2 regions of the Paenibacillus sp. MB22_1 genome follow, and region 1 is predicted to be linked to the other one. Evidence: riboswitches for the same ligand, from Rfam matches in the RefSeq annotation. Region 1 holds a riboswitch; the other holds the start of a gene.
What was found. Region 1 has a riboswitch for cyclic di-AMP ahead of ACL02P_RS06215 (3D domain-containing protein). Riboswitches for the same ligand answer to the same signal wherever they lie in the genome.
Positions count from the first base shown of each region.

Region 1 (7,340 bases):
CCGAATGCCAAACTAACCTCGCTGGCTAAAATCAATGACATCATTATGCAGTTGAACTCCAACCGTGTAGATGCTGCTATTTTGGAAGGTCCTGTCGCAGAATCGTTCGTTAAGAACGTTAAAGGCCTGGTCATCACCGATGCCAAGCCGGTAACTGAGGATGAAGGCTACGTGATTGGCATTAAGAAAGGCAACCAAGAACTGTTGGATCAAGTGAATAAGACGCTCGATCGCTTGATTAGCGCAGGCAGCATCGATCAATTCGTTGCCGAAGCTAGCGAACTGGCCGAAAAATAATCACGATATCCATCCACAGAAAATAGCGAAGCTTTCGCTATTTTCTGTTTTTTTGCTTAAGGGTTTAAGGTAAAGGAGGAGGAAGGAAGGCGTTATGGACTTAATTTCAATGTTTATGGAATACCGCAGTTACTTCTTGGCCGGTGTTCAGTATACCCTACTCTTGGCAGCGATCAGCGTGATATGCGGCTTCTTTCTTGGTTTGTTGATCGCACTATTGCGCATGTCGCCATGGGGGATCCTACGGTTTCTGGGGCATGTGTGGGTTGAATTTCTGCGTGGCACCCCAATGATGGTACAGCTGTTGATTATTCACTACGGGTTCGCATTTATGTTTGATATTAATTTCACCCCGATTCAGTCAGGTGCGATTACATTGTCCATTAACAGTTCGGCTTATTTGGCGGAAATTTTCCGTGCCGGCATTCAAGGTGTCGATCGGGGACAAGGGGAAGCGGCCCGTTCCTTGGGGATGACCAAAGGGATGGCTATGCGCCATATCATCATTCCGCAGGCGATCAAATCGGTGCTTCCCGCGATTGGCAACGAGTTTATTACGATCATTAAAGAATCGTCGATCGTATCGATCATCGGTACGGCCGAGCTGATTTATCAAGCACAGTCCGTCGTGACGATTACGTACGATGGGATGACGCCTTATTTGATCATCGCCATTATGTACTTTATTCTGACATTCACGCTGTCTCGGATTTTGGGCGTGTTCGAAAGGAAGTTGAAGACCAGTGATCACCGTTAAAGGTTTGCATAAAAAATTCGGCCAACTCCATATTTTGCGCGGGATCGATCTGGAAATCTCCAAAGGCGAAGTTGTCGTCGTCATCGGTCCTAGCGGGTCGGGGAAAAGTACGTTTCTCCGCTGCCTGAACCTGTTAGAGGTTCCGACCGAAGGGGAGATCACCTTTGAAGGCGCTTCGATCACCGCCAAGGGACATGACATCAATAAAACCCGCGAGAAAATGGGGATGGTGTTCCAGCACTTTAATCTATTCCCGCACAAGACCGTGATCGACAACATTACGCTCGCGCCGATTCGCGTGAAGAAGCTCGATAAAGGCAAAGCGGAAGCGATCGCCATGGACCTGCTTCGCACGGTTGGACTGGAGGATAAGCGGGACGCCTATCCGGCGCAGCTCTCCGGCGGACAGAAGCAGCGGATTGCGATTGCCCGCGCATTGGCTATGGAGCCGCATGTGATGCTGTTTGATGAACCGACGTCGGCCCTGGACCCGGAAATGGTCGGAGAGGTGCTTGACGTTATGAAGAACCTGGCTGAACGGGGAATGACGATGGTTATCGTTACGCATGAGATGGGATTTGCCCGTGAGGTTGGCGACCGCATCCTGTTTATGGATCAAGGTGTCATTCTGGAGCAAGGTACGCCGCAAGAGGTGTTTGGGGCGCCGAAGCATCAGCGTACGCAGGATTTTTTAAGCAAAGTATTATAAATCTTAAGGACCGTCCGAGCTTCCATTCGGGCGGTTTTTTGTCCTCCGATGGATCGAACGTACGATCTAAATTTACACTCTTTTTACCTTTGAACACAAAAATGTAACCAGTCCAATCAAGCAATTCCGCCGTTTGGTGGGATTTACCTGACCTATTGGTTACAAAATTGTGATATATTAAGTAGGCCGAAACCTGAACTTGAGGTGCGGGGGACGAAAGATGAAAACAGGGGCTGCCTAGCTGACTGTTTTCTTGGAGTGAAGCGTATCGAAGCGATGCGCCGGGAATGATCCTTTTTCCCGAATCCGACAACTAACTCCGCAGGCGCAGTAAAAAGGAGGGCAATTCATTTGAATACTCGTATTTGGTCTAAAATTGCAGCAACGGCGCTGATCGCCGTAAGCCTTACGATTCCGATGCAGACGATATCCGTCCATGCAGACGCGGTACATAAAGCCGTGGAAGGAGATACATTTTATCTTCTTGCCAAAAAATATGGCGTAGACATGAATAAACTCATGGCTGCCAACCCATCCATCAATCCAAAAAATATTTACGCTGGTTTAAAAATCACCATTCCGGGAGTTCAAACCCAAACGACGGGAGTTGCTTCCGCTGCTCCGGCGAAGAAGGAGAGCGCAGCTACGACAACTGCTTCCGCTTCCAAGCTCAAGGTCATGTCTACCGGGAACGTGGTTGAAGCATGGGGGAAAACCTTTACTTACTCGAAAACGATCAATGTGAAAGCATCGGCGTACTCGGCATCAGCTAGTGAGAATGGAAAATGGGGCGCGGTTGACTACTTCGGCAACCCGCTGAAGCTTGGTACCATCGCTGTTGATCCGAATGTCATTCCGATGGGCACAAAGGTGCTGGTGACCGGCCACAACCATGACGGTCTGCCGGATCAGGCTTTTGTAGCTACGGCCACCGATCAGGGGGGCGCAATCAAGGGTAACCGGATTGATATCTTTATTCCCGGCAGCGCAGCAAATGCGAAATCGTTTGGTTTCCAAGATGTGACGCTTTACGTATTAAATTAAACACCTTGTTTAAAAAAGTCGGTCAGAATGTATCCTGGCCGACTTTTTGTGCTTGCTGGCGAAGTGCCTGATTTTCAGATGATTCCCAATACATCAGCGGTATTTGGTCGTATGCAGCAGCTCGGAAAGATCAACGAATTGATACCCCTGTGCCTGCAAGGCGTCGATGATCTTCGGCAAAGCCTGGATGGTGCCGGTTAAGTCGGAGCCAACGCCGCCGCCTGAGTGCTGAAGGATGATCGAGCCGGGCCCCGCCGTGCGCATCACGTTGGAGATCACTTTGTTCTTGTCGATCCCTTTCCAATCCTGTGAATCCACATTCCAATTGACGAGGGCGTAGCCGTTCTTTTTCGCCCATTGAACCTGTTCTTCCTTGATTTCTCCATAAGGCGGCCGAATCAGCTGGGGACGGTATCCAACAACGTTCTGGATAATTTTCTCCGTGCGTAAAATCTCGCTCTGGAACTGCTTAATGGAGCGGTTGCGGAAGTTCGGATGATTAAAGGAGTGATTGCCGATGAGATGGCCTTCGTGATGTATCCGCCGTAACAGGCCGGGAAACTTCTTAGCCCGTGCACCAACAACAAAGAAGGTGGCTTTGACCCCTTTCCGGTGAAGCACGTCCAAAATTTGCGGCGTAAACCGCGGATCCGGACCATCATCGAAGGTCAGTGCAATCTGCTTCACCTCCGGCCCCCGGAAGATGAAGGTTTCTGAATATTTGCGCCGCAGCTCACCAAGATCTGCCGGCTTGGCACCTGCGGGCACGAGTGCCGCCTTCTTGTCCGCCTGGTCCCCCTGAGATTCTGGCCCTCTGTTTTCGAGATCCAGTGCGGCGGCTTTGACGGGATAAAATTCCGTCCCGCCCACCATGATCAGAGAAGCGGTCATGCAGCAGACCAGAGCTTTCTTAAGCTGAATAAGCAATTTGAAGTCCCCCTTCATCCCAAAACTGTACATGTTCTCTAGTATCCCCTAACTTTTTCAGATCATGATGGATTGTGAAAAATTGCGCTGATTTCCTCTCATGATTCGCTGTGAGAGATGTCACAGACGATCCCGCTAAAAAATTGCATCCTTTGATGAAGTGTAATCAAATGGGGTGGGGTGAACATATGGCAATCGTAGTGGCTAACGAGGAAATATCACCAGGGGTGTTCAAACTGTCCGTACAAGGGCGATTTACGGGAAAAATGGGGCAATTCTACATGTTGCGTGCAGGAGAACGCTATCCGTTACTGTCCCGACCGATCAGTATCTTTGATCTCGAAGAGGATCGGCTGGATTTCTTGATCCGGGTTGCGGGGGTAGGTACGACCCGGTTATCTGAACTGAAGCAAGGCGACCGATTGACCTTGGACGGGCCGTTTGGTAACGGGTTTCCGCCGCTGGAGGGAAGAACCGCCTTTGTAGGCGGTGGCATCGGCATCGCTCCGTTTTATTATGCGCTTAGGGAAGCACCGCAGGCAGACGTATATCTCGGTTACAGCCGCGAGCCTTATTTGGTAGAGGAGTTCCGTGCGATGTCCCGCGGCAACGTGACGGTGGATGTAGGCGGCTCGATTCTAGAGAAAGTGGATTTTCGGGCGTACGATACGGTAATTGCTTGCGGGCCTCATCCGATGTTGCATGCCGTCCAGCGCAAACAGGCGGAAAGCGGCGGCCAGGCCAAGGTATACGTCTCCTTGGAGAATCGGATGGCATGCGGAATCGGTGCTTGCCTTGTCTGCAGCGTGAAATGCAGAGACGTCCGGAAGAAGGCTTGCGCTGACGGGCCGGTATTTTTGGCGGAAGAGGTGATGTTTGTATGACGGATTTATCGTGTCGCCTCGCTGGAGTCTTTTTTAAAAATCCGATCGTGATGGCCTCTGGAACGTTTGGCTTTGGTCAGGAATATGGTGCGATTTATGATATCAATCAACTAGGCGGGTTGTCCGGAAAAGGGTTGACGCTGCATCCAAAGGCAGGGAACGAAGGCGTTCGCGTAGCTGAGACAGCGTCGGGGATGTTAAACAGCGTTGGATTGGAGAATCCGGGCATCTACGCCTTCCTGCGTGAGGAATGTCCGAGATGGGAGCAGCTGGATCTGGTACGGATCGTGAATTTGGGTGGGAATACGATTGAAGAGTACGTGGAAGGTGCGAGGCTGATCGATGAGGATGCGGCTTGGCGAAGACGGGAAGGCAGAACCGCTGTTGACATGATCGAGCTGAATATTTCCTGCCCGAACGTCAAAGCCGGGGGCATGGCGTACGGGATCAAAACGGAGATCGCCCGGCAGGTCGTTCGCGAGGTTCGGGCTGCGACGACGCTGCCGCTGATCGTCAAGCTGTCGCCCAACGCCGAGGATATCGTGGGCATGGCGGTGATGTGCCAGGAGGAACAAGCGGATGGCGTTTCGCTGATCAATACGTTTTCGGCGATGAAAATCGACATTACCAAGCGTAGGAGCGTGTTCGACAATCTGTATGCCGGTCTGTCCGGTCCGGCAATTAAGCCAATCGCTTTGCGGATGGTGCATCAAGTCTGTCAAGCCGTAACCCTGCCGGTAATGGGGATGGGCGGCATCAGCTGCGCAGAGGACGTCGTTGAGTTTATTATGGCCGGCGCTGCCGTCGTTCAGGTGGGGACGCATAACTTCGTTCATCTTCGAGCGGGAGAGCAACTGGTCGCTGACCTTACGGCCTGGATGGAGGCTGAAGGGGTTCAAACCTTGGACGAAATTCGCGGAATCCTATAAAATAAAGGGCATACTGTTGTGGAAGGAGCTGCGGAAATTGTCATTTGAGGATATTAAGCTGGAAGCGATCCCGGTTGGCCGCGATTTACTGCTGCTGATAACCGGTGGCGTATCACATATCGGAGCGGCGTCCACCGCTTATCAAGCAGGGGGAGACATTGAAGTATTGACCTCCGCCGTACCGGGACATAAAGAACACACCTTAACCGAGGAATATGCCCGTCGCGCATCGGAGGCACTCGGCCGAACCGTCACTGTGGTCATGGGGATTCATTACGACAATTTAAGCAAAGAAGAAATTATGGAGATTGCAAAGAAAACCTCCGAGATGCTGGATCAATATTTACAGGAGCAGCAAGGGAATGGAGTTGACCGGCAATGAAGTCAGCGGACCAGGCGAAGTTTCGTCGCAAAGCGTTGCCGGTACCTGAAGCCCAGGCAATCGTTCTGCCCTACGCTAAGGAGACAGAATCGGAGACCGTTCCGCTGCCGGAAGCGCTAGGTCGAATCTTGGCGGAGCGGGTAACTGCACCGCATGCATACCCGCATTTTCGCCGTTCAGGGATGGATGGGTTCGCCATTCTGAGCCGAGATACGGTGGGCTGTCATTCCGAACATCCGGTCTTCTTGGAAGTCGTAGACGAGATTCCTGCCGGCTCCGTTCCAACCGTGAAATTGAAGCCAGGGCAAGCAGCCCGGATCATGACCGGGGCGAAAGTTCCCGATGAAGCGGACGCTGTGGTGATGTTTGAGATGACCGAGTTCATTATCCGAGAGGGTAAGCCTTATATCCAATTGATTCGTGAAATTGAGTCGGGGAAGAACATCACGCCAGTTGGCCTCGAATTGTCGGAGGGAGACGTGATCCTCGAGCCTGGCCGCAGGCTGTCAGCCGGTGAACTCTCCGTGCTGGCGACGTTTGGCATTCACCGCGTTCCGGTGAAGAAACGGCCGCGAGTTGCCGTCTTCTCCACAGGCTCAGAGCTGCTGCGGATCGATGAACCGCTCCAGGACGGACGTATCCGTAACAGCAATACCTATATGCTGTACAGTCAAATCTTCGAAGCGGGCGGCGAACCGATCCTGTTGGAGGCGATCGAGGACGACTTGACCCAAGCCAAAGCGCAGGTGGAAGCAGCCATCGCCAATTACGATCTGGTTGTAACCACAGGTGGAGTGTCTGTGGGCAACTACGATATCATGGCCGACCTGTTGTCGAGCGACAGCGTTGAGATGTTGTTTAACAAAGTCACGATGCGGCCAGGCAGCGTCACGTCTGCGGCAGTGAAGGACGGCAAGCTGTTGTTCGCGTTGTCCGGCAATCCCGGGGCTTGCTTTGTTGGCTTCGAGCTGTTTGTCCGCCCGGCAATCGGCCGGATGATGGGGGTTCCGAAGCCGTTCTTGCCTGAGTTAACAGCCGAACTGGCCCGTCCTTACAGAAAAATCAACAATTTTACCCGGTTCGTACGCGGCCGGTTGGAGGTTCGGAAAGGCAAGCTTTACGCGATTCCGGCGGAGCTGGATGAATCGGGCGTGATGATCACCATCAAGGATAGCGATGCATTAATCGTGATTCCTCCTTCTAACACGGGGATGCAAGCGGGCGAACAGGTGACGGTACTGAAGCTGCCAGGCAGCGATTTCTGATGCGGTTTGTTGATAGGCAGGACGAGGGAGGAAACGGGCGTGGTACCGGTAGTACAGATCGTCGGTTATAAAAACAGCGGGAAAACAACGCTCATTACCCGGCTGGTGAAGATATTTAATGGCATGAATCTTCGCGTGGCCGTTAT
Region 1 is NZ_JBLADV010000001.1:1,342,928-1,350,267, forward strand. Features, by position in the region: gene ACL02P_RS06200 (transporter substrate-binding domain-containing protein) at 1-297, shown strand, start outside; gene ACL02P_RS06205 (amino acid ABC transporter permease) at 392-1,054, shown strand; gene ACL02P_RS06210 (amino acid ABC transporter ATP-binding protein) at 1,041-1,763, shown strand; cyclic di-AMP (ydaO/yuaA leader) riboswitch at 1,938-2,106, shown strand; gene ACL02P_RS06215 (3D domain-containing protein) at 2,115-2,807, shown strand; gene ACL02P_RS06220 (polysaccharide deacetylase family protein) at 2,901-3,767, opposite strand; gene ACL02P_RS06225 (dihydroorotate dehydrogenase electron transfer subunit) at 3,923-4,618, shown strand; gene ACL02P_RS06230 (dihydroorotate dehydrogenase) at 4,615-5,547, shown strand; gene ACL02P_RS06235 (hypothetical protein) at 5,585-5,929, shown strand; gene glp (gephyrin-like molybdotransferase Glp) at 5,926-7,194, shown strand; gene mobB (molybdopterin-guanine dinucleotide biosynthesis protein B) at 7,234-7,340, shown strand, end outside.

Region 2 (7,340 bases), on a different contig from region 1:
GGCGAAGGGGGCGGTCGAATCCCTTTTCGCGAAATTCTATCGCGCCGATATATTCGACTTTTCCTTCGCGCTGCTGGCAGGCGATTCCCGTCGTTTCCGCAATGCGCAGCCACATTTCCTTCGGTTCTCTGCGGAGATTGGCCTTGATGATATAGTCGGCTTTCTCGCGATGACAAACATGCAAATTTTCGGCGCTGTCGTTTCCAGCGTCCATGCGAATGAGCAGCGGCAGGTCCGTTGCACGTTTGGCGTATGCGATGCTCTGTTCTAAAAATGCGGCTGTTCCCTTCTGGCAATGCACACTGCCCTCACGCAGTTCCACATTAACGCCATAGCCTTCTTGGCCCAGGTAGGCAAAGATGGGAGCATAGCCGTCAGTCCCTTTGTAAGTACGAGATACGCCTTCTTTCTTTGTGCCGGAATTGTCGAAAGGAGATACGTCGATATCCAGCGGCGCATAAGCCTTTTCACCTGCTGTCAGCCCTGTTAATGGAGCCTTTACCTTGCGAATGAGATCAGCGGATTCCTCAAGTAAAATCCGGTTCCATTCCGGCGTCTGTGCTGCGGCGTCAAGACGCTGGCGAAGAGTCGGGCTGGAGGGGACTTTTTGGAGCTGAAGGCAGATTGTGAATACATCGTCTTTTCGAAACGGCTCAATATGGTCAAAGTCGCTCTTGCCTTGGCAGAGCAGGCCCAGATAGCTCTTCATGACATCGGCGTGGGAATGAATCGGTGTTTTCATACTTTTGATCTTTGTATGATTCAGGCGCTTTCTAAGTCCAGTATGCGCAAGCAAAGCGCCAACGGTTGCAAGACCGGCGTGAGTAGAGAGAATTAACTCTTTCGAGCGGACAAATTGGATCTTCATAGAGCACCTCTCAGGTGAAATTGGAAAAGTTATGATTTTCTTTTAATTTCTTTACCGGAGGTGCTTTTTCCTTCAATTATCTTTAATTTTCAAAGAACCTTTATCACGGATTCAGGCCATAAGTTAAAGCGAATAATGAATGGTCTTTAATAACTATTATTTTCCCATTAAATCTTTGATATTTTTTGTTTATTGCTTCCGTCAACAAAATATCCGATTTGAATTGGACTTCTTTATTCCACTGTATTTCAAGATACACTTGTTTGAATAGAATGTAAAAAAATGACAGAAAGCTATATAAAATGATGATATTCAATCCTATTAATATGAACTGGTGTATCATTGTGGTCTCTCCAAGAGCGGAAAGACAATATTCCAATATTCCCCATTGAATGGAATAACCCCAAATTTCATGCAGAACATAAAATGCCATATGACTCCAAAAGAGCAAACCAAGGACGATCATCAAGTAAAAAATAATCGAATGCTTTTTAATGGTTATCATGGCGATTTTTTTTCCATTCATTTAAACGTGATTCTAATAACTTCATCAACTGAGGATCGGCCTGCTGCATCGCATCAACCATATGATTTACCATCAAGTTCCCATAGTCGTTAATTAAACCTACGGTAACAGTTTTCGTTTGTTCGGTAATAAATTCTTCCTTGCTTTGTACAGGTTCAAAATAACTCTGTCTTGCTCTTCCCTTCCCTATAGTTGCTTTCTTCAGATGCCCTTTTTCAATCAAGCGATTCATCACCGTCATCACGGCATTGAAAGATAAATCATCATCCAGAAGAGACTGCACTTCTTTAATGGTTATTCTATTATGTTCCCAAATAATCTCCATGATTTGAGCTTCTAGAGAACCAAAAAAGCGATTTAGCCCCTCCTCGTTTAAATACATACGTTTAACAGACATGCTTACACCCTTTCATCCAAAATTGACTCTTAAAGTCCTATCTTGGACCAGAATCAACAACTGCTGTAAGTCTAACATACTACACATTGTAGTTAATAAATCTTCTTTGGTCAAATTATGAATATGATCGTCCTCTTTGGATGATCATATTCGAAAAATAGAAGGACAAGCCCATAACTATAGCTTGTCCTTTTAAAGGTTATTCTTCACCAATCATTTTAAGGTAACTCTGCTCACTCACAACACGTCTTGCAGTAACATACCGATTTTTATAATAAGATTCTGACAAACTGCTTATTCTTACACCTTTACTACTTGAAGAGTGTGCAAACTTATTGTCGCCGATATAGATGCCTGCATGAGAAATCCCCTTCCCATCCGTATTAAAAAATACCAAGTCTCCAGCTCGAAGATTGTCCTGATCCACCGGAGTTCCCTCTTTTGCCTGGCTTTTTGACGTACGAGGCAAATCCAATTTGAACTTATCAAAAATATATAAAATAAAACCCGAGCAATCAAAACCAGCTACTGTTGTACCTCCATACAGGTAAGGCGTCCCCACGACTTTATCCACTTCATTTTCAAGTTTGACCGAACTAGCAAAGGAACTGGTAGCGCTTGCTGAAAAAATAAGTGCTGCACCTAATGCCGATAAGATCAGTTTTTTCAAATATGTAGTCTCCCTTCGATGCCTACGGAGTTAGCTGAGGGTTCGGTAGAAGGTTCCCTATATTCTTTTTTACGAAAAGAATAATTCACCCAAAAGTGGTTCCCCCGTTTTCTGTTAAGAAATTCGGCAAAAATTAATTTTTTGTAACCCTACATAATGTAGTCTATTTTCTGTTATTTTGTCAATCCTTATTTTTTTAGAAGTACAAAAACCGTGATATGAATGGCTTAAATCACTTGCTAAAGGCTTTCGAGAGTTATTTGAAATGTCGAACTAAATGATTTTTTATAAAATAAAACCGCGCCGAAAATTGACATTATAATGTACCATATTTATACTACAATTTGTAGGGTTACAATATTTTAATTATTTAGCTTCCCTTCTTACATAGTGAATATGTCCTTAGCAACTGCTTATTTTTCTCTTCCTCTCTTCTACAATACGTTGATGTTGGAATAAGAACCGGAAGGTGATTAAAAATATCAAAAAAGGTTAAATTAATTACTTAAAAATAAATAAAAATGCGAAGGAGCAAGATCATGAATAACAATCATAAACATGATCAAAGCGATCATTCCCAACATTCCTCTGAACATCAACATAAAGAACTACACCACGAACCCAACGAACACCAACATTTACAACATGATGAACACGAGCACCATCATCAGCATGATGAGCACCGACATGTAAACCATGGCATGCACGCTGGCGGACATGATCATTCCAGACATCATGGGCATATGGTTGAAAATTTTAAAAAGCGTTTCTATATTTCCTTAATTGTCACGATTCCGATCCTGATCATTTCCCCAATGATTCAAATGTTTATGGGCGTAAACTGGCGATTTCCAGGGGATACGTACCTTCTTTTTCTATTGTCCTCGTTTGTGTTCTTCTATGGGGGCTGGCCTTTTATTAAAGGCCTTAAGGATGAGCTTTCCGCTAAAAACCCTGGAATGATGACTCTCATCTGTCTCGCCATCGTTGTTGCGTATGTATATAGTACAAGCTCTACTTTCGGTCTCACCACAACCGATTTTTTCTGGGAGCTTGCTACATTAATCGACATTATGCTGCTCGGGCATTGGATTGAGATGAAGTCCATCATGGGGGCCTCTAAAGCTTTAGAGGAGCTCGCCAAACTTATGCCTTCCGATGCACATTTGGTAAAAGAAAAAGGCGAGATTATCGAAATCGATGTCACTGAACTTAAAAAAGGCGATATCGTACTCGTCAAACCGGGGGAAAAAGTTCCGATCGACGGTCAGATTACTGAAGGCGAAACCTTGATTGATGAGTCGATGCTAACCGGCGAATCCGTACCGAATGCCAAGCAAGTAGGCGACCAAGTTATTGGCGGCTCCATTAACGGTCAGGGCTCTGTCAAGATTTCCGTTCAGAGCGTAGGCAAAGAGACATACCTATCGCAAGTAATTGCACTCGTTCAAGAAGCCCAGGCTTCCAAGTCCCGAGCTCAGGATCTGGCGAACCGTGCCGCTAAGTGGCTCTTTTATGGTGCCTTGGTGGTAGGGATTCTCACCTTTGCCGCATGGATTACACTAGGGTATCCGATCTCTTTTGCTTTGGAACGTATGGTTACCGTGCTGATAATTGCATGTCCACATGCGTTAGGGCTCGCCGCTCCACTTGTCATTGCAACTTCGACATCGCTTGCCGCAAAGAACGGACTCCTGATACGCAACCGAACCGCATTTGAAGGTGCGCGGAATATCCAAGCCATTGTGTTTGATAAAACAGGAACTTTAACTAAAGGGGAATTCGGGATTACAAATATCCATCTCGGTAACGCGTCCTCCGAGACGGAACTTCTTACCTATGCAGCAAGCGTGGAGACACATTCCGAGCATCCAATCGCCAGAGGCATTACAAAAGCTGCAAAGGAAAAAGGGATTCAACTTAAAGAAGTGACTGACTTCAAAGCACTCCCGGGCAGTGGCCTTCAAGGGATTGTGGACGGCAAGGAAATTATGGGGGTAAGTCCTGTATACGTAAAGGAGAAGCGCCTTTCATTTGATGAGGAACGCTTTAATCAATGGTCGCAAGAGGGTAAAACCGTTGTCTTTATCCTCGTTGATGGTCAAGTGGCAGGGATGATCGCACTGGCAGATATGATCCGAGACACTGCCAAAGATGCCGTTCAAGAACTAAATGATATGGGGGTTAAATCCATCATGTTAACGGGGGATAACCAGAAGGTGGCCCAATATGTCGGCAAGCAGCTAGGCTTGGATGAAATCTTCGCCGAGGTTCTCCCCCATCAAAAGTCGGATAAAATCGACCAGATTCAAGCAAAAGAAGGTTTGCGTACAGCGATGACCGGTGATGGGGTTAACGATGCTCCAGCGCTTGCCAAGGCAGATTTAGGGATCGCGATCGGTGCCGGTACTGATGTTGCGATTGAGACTGCTGACGTCGTGCTTATCAAGAGCAATCCGCAAGACGTCGTCAATATCATTAAGCTTTCCAGGGTGACCTATCGTAAAATGATGCAAAACTTATGGTGGGCGACTGGTTATAACATCGTTGCCATCCCACTTGCTGCAGGTGTTCTATTGCCGTTTGGCATTGTTCTCGATCCTGCAGTTGGCGCCATCCTGATGTCTTTAAGCACCGTCATTGTAGCCATCAATGCTAAATTACTGAAACTGTAAGCAAAAACTCCTGCCATTTAGGCAGGAGTTTTTGCTCAGGAATGTATCAAAACTTTGAATCATGAAGTTCCCATATTCAAAATATTTACATGAAGCTTGTCCATCGGCCCGAGGTCAGTAGAGCATTATCCGATCATGTTTCTTAAATGGCTGAGTTATGATCTTCATGCCAAATTTCATGAATCGCATCAGCCAAAATCGATATCGTACGATAATTTTCTTCTAATGCATTTTCAACACCGCCGATTTCAATAATAAGCGCGCTATATTCGGCAAGTGATTGATTATATTGTCCATTCCCGCTGGAGTGATCCTTTTGGTAAATCCCCTTGGAGATTCCAGGTATTTTTTCATTTAATTTATTTTGTAGCCGGGCTGCAAATTTCTTGATTTGTTTCCAATTGGGATTATCCCGTCCAACAACAAAATATAACTGAGCGTAATTCACATTGTTGTACAGTATGGTTGTTTTGCTTTTTGATTCCGAATCTCGATGTATATCAAATACATATTCAATGGATTTATGTTTAAAGAGCTCCTTGCTCAATGTAGCCTTTGAATAGGCGTAAGATTTTGCGTAGTCAAATTTATTTATTTTACTTGGATAATCTTCAGCAGATTGGATCACACTCATACCTTTTACTTTTAATTTATTGGATAGATCCTTTCCCAATAAAGTAACGTTTATTTTGGAATCAAAGGCCTCATTGGGATCGGTTTTACCTTGAAGTTCTGGCAACCAAGATTCACGATTATGGGTATGGTAAATCAGCACTCGTGGTTGCTCCGATTGCTTCGGCTTTTGAACCATCCTTTTCGCAGTTGGGGTCACCGCTGAATTTTTCAAGGAAGCGATTGGATTTGGCTTCTCTGCTTTTATTGTCTTACTTGATTTTTGAATAATGATCTTTTCTTCTTTTACCATCAGAACCTGACTTTTTTCAGGTAAGGTGCCAACTTTAGGTTCGTTTAGTTCAATGTACGCCGGGATGACTTTTAGGGAAATTAAAAAAGATGATAGAAACACTGACAGGCCGATCACTCTCAATTTGGTTCGCGTCATTGGTCTCCCCCTTCTCTTCGTTTTAGTACTAATCTATTTTTATTCGTAGCACTGATAGAATAGAACGAAATTAAGAGATTAGGACGCGAGCAGGCATGAGATAGGTGAAGCAAAATATTTAACATCACATTAAATCCACATAGTAACGACACAATTAAATGCTACGATAAACGAGTAGCAAAAAGTTGATAGAGGCACTAGCCTTGCATCTAAAGTGACATGGTATTTAATTAATTGTTAATATTAGTTATATCAGCTTATTGTATTAAAATTTTCCATTTCTATTTCCCGCCAATGTGCTAAAAGGGTAACAGGACGTGAAGTGTAGTCATGTTACCAAAAATTAGTAGATGAATCGTTCGGTTACTCTAGTACCATCTTGACGCTCTTGAGCTTCAACGGATGTTTTCTCGGCCTTCCTGGCCGCCCTTTCTTACGCCGGCCTTTGGATGGCCGAGACGGCGGTCGTAACACAGCTTGTTGAAACTCTTCCCACGATCGCTCAGCATATAAGCGCATGCGTTTCAAGATCTGCCATAAGCTTAGATCCGTTTGCATCTCTAACTTGATCAACAGCACCAAGCTGTACGCGATCAACGCCAGATAGATTTGGTTCCAGATGGCGGTCTGGTTTGCGCTGTAGATCTTCACCAGCCTCAGATGTTGCTTGATCCATTTGAAGAACAACTCGATCAACCATCGATAGCGGTAGATCTCGCTAATCTCTTGGGCAGAGCGATCCTGCACATTGGTCAGCAAGCGGTAGGTCCGTTTCTGCTCATCCGTAAACTCGATCAGTCGGGCTTGGAGGTAATGCGTCTGCTTCTGCTTATCGTTCCACTGGATCTCGACGTCCGCATCTATCGTGATGGGAAAACCCTCAGGAACCGCTCGCTGATGGAGGATGGTCACCTTGTTCTTGGTCTGCAATCTGGCCACAAACCTCATCTGTTGGTGAATCAGCGATTCATATAGCTCGTACTGGATATACCCGCGATCCATCACATGAATCGCATCGTCCGCCACCACCAGATCAAGAGCGACTTCCTGATCACTCACCGCCGCTGTGCTGTTGATGATCTTGCCGGGAAACACCGTTTCGCGATCGGCCACCACGAGCTGGGTATGGATCTTGACCGCA
Region 2 is NZ_JBLADV010000002.1:2,488-9,827, forward strand. Features, by position in the region: gene ACL02P_RS11590 (IS1380 family transposase) at 1-868, opposite strand, end outside; gene ACL02P_RS11595 (BlaI/MecI/CopY family transcriptional regulator) at 1,360-1,791, opposite strand; gene ACL02P_RS11600 (C40 family peptidase) at 1,991-2,461, opposite strand; cyclic di-AMP (ydaO/yuaA leader) riboswitch at 2,466-2,600, opposite strand; gene ACL02P_RS11605 (heavy metal translocating P-type ATPase) at 3,001-5,136, shown strand; gene spoIIP (stage II sporulation protein P) at 5,279-6,199, opposite strand; gene ACL02P_RS11615 (IS4 family transposase) at 6,563-7,340, opposite strand, start outside.
Region 2: linked by a shared signal. The riboswitch ahead of ACL02P_RS11600 (C40 family peptidase) and the one ahead of ACL02P_RS06215 (3D domain-containing protein) in region 1 are both predicted to bind cyclic di-AMP.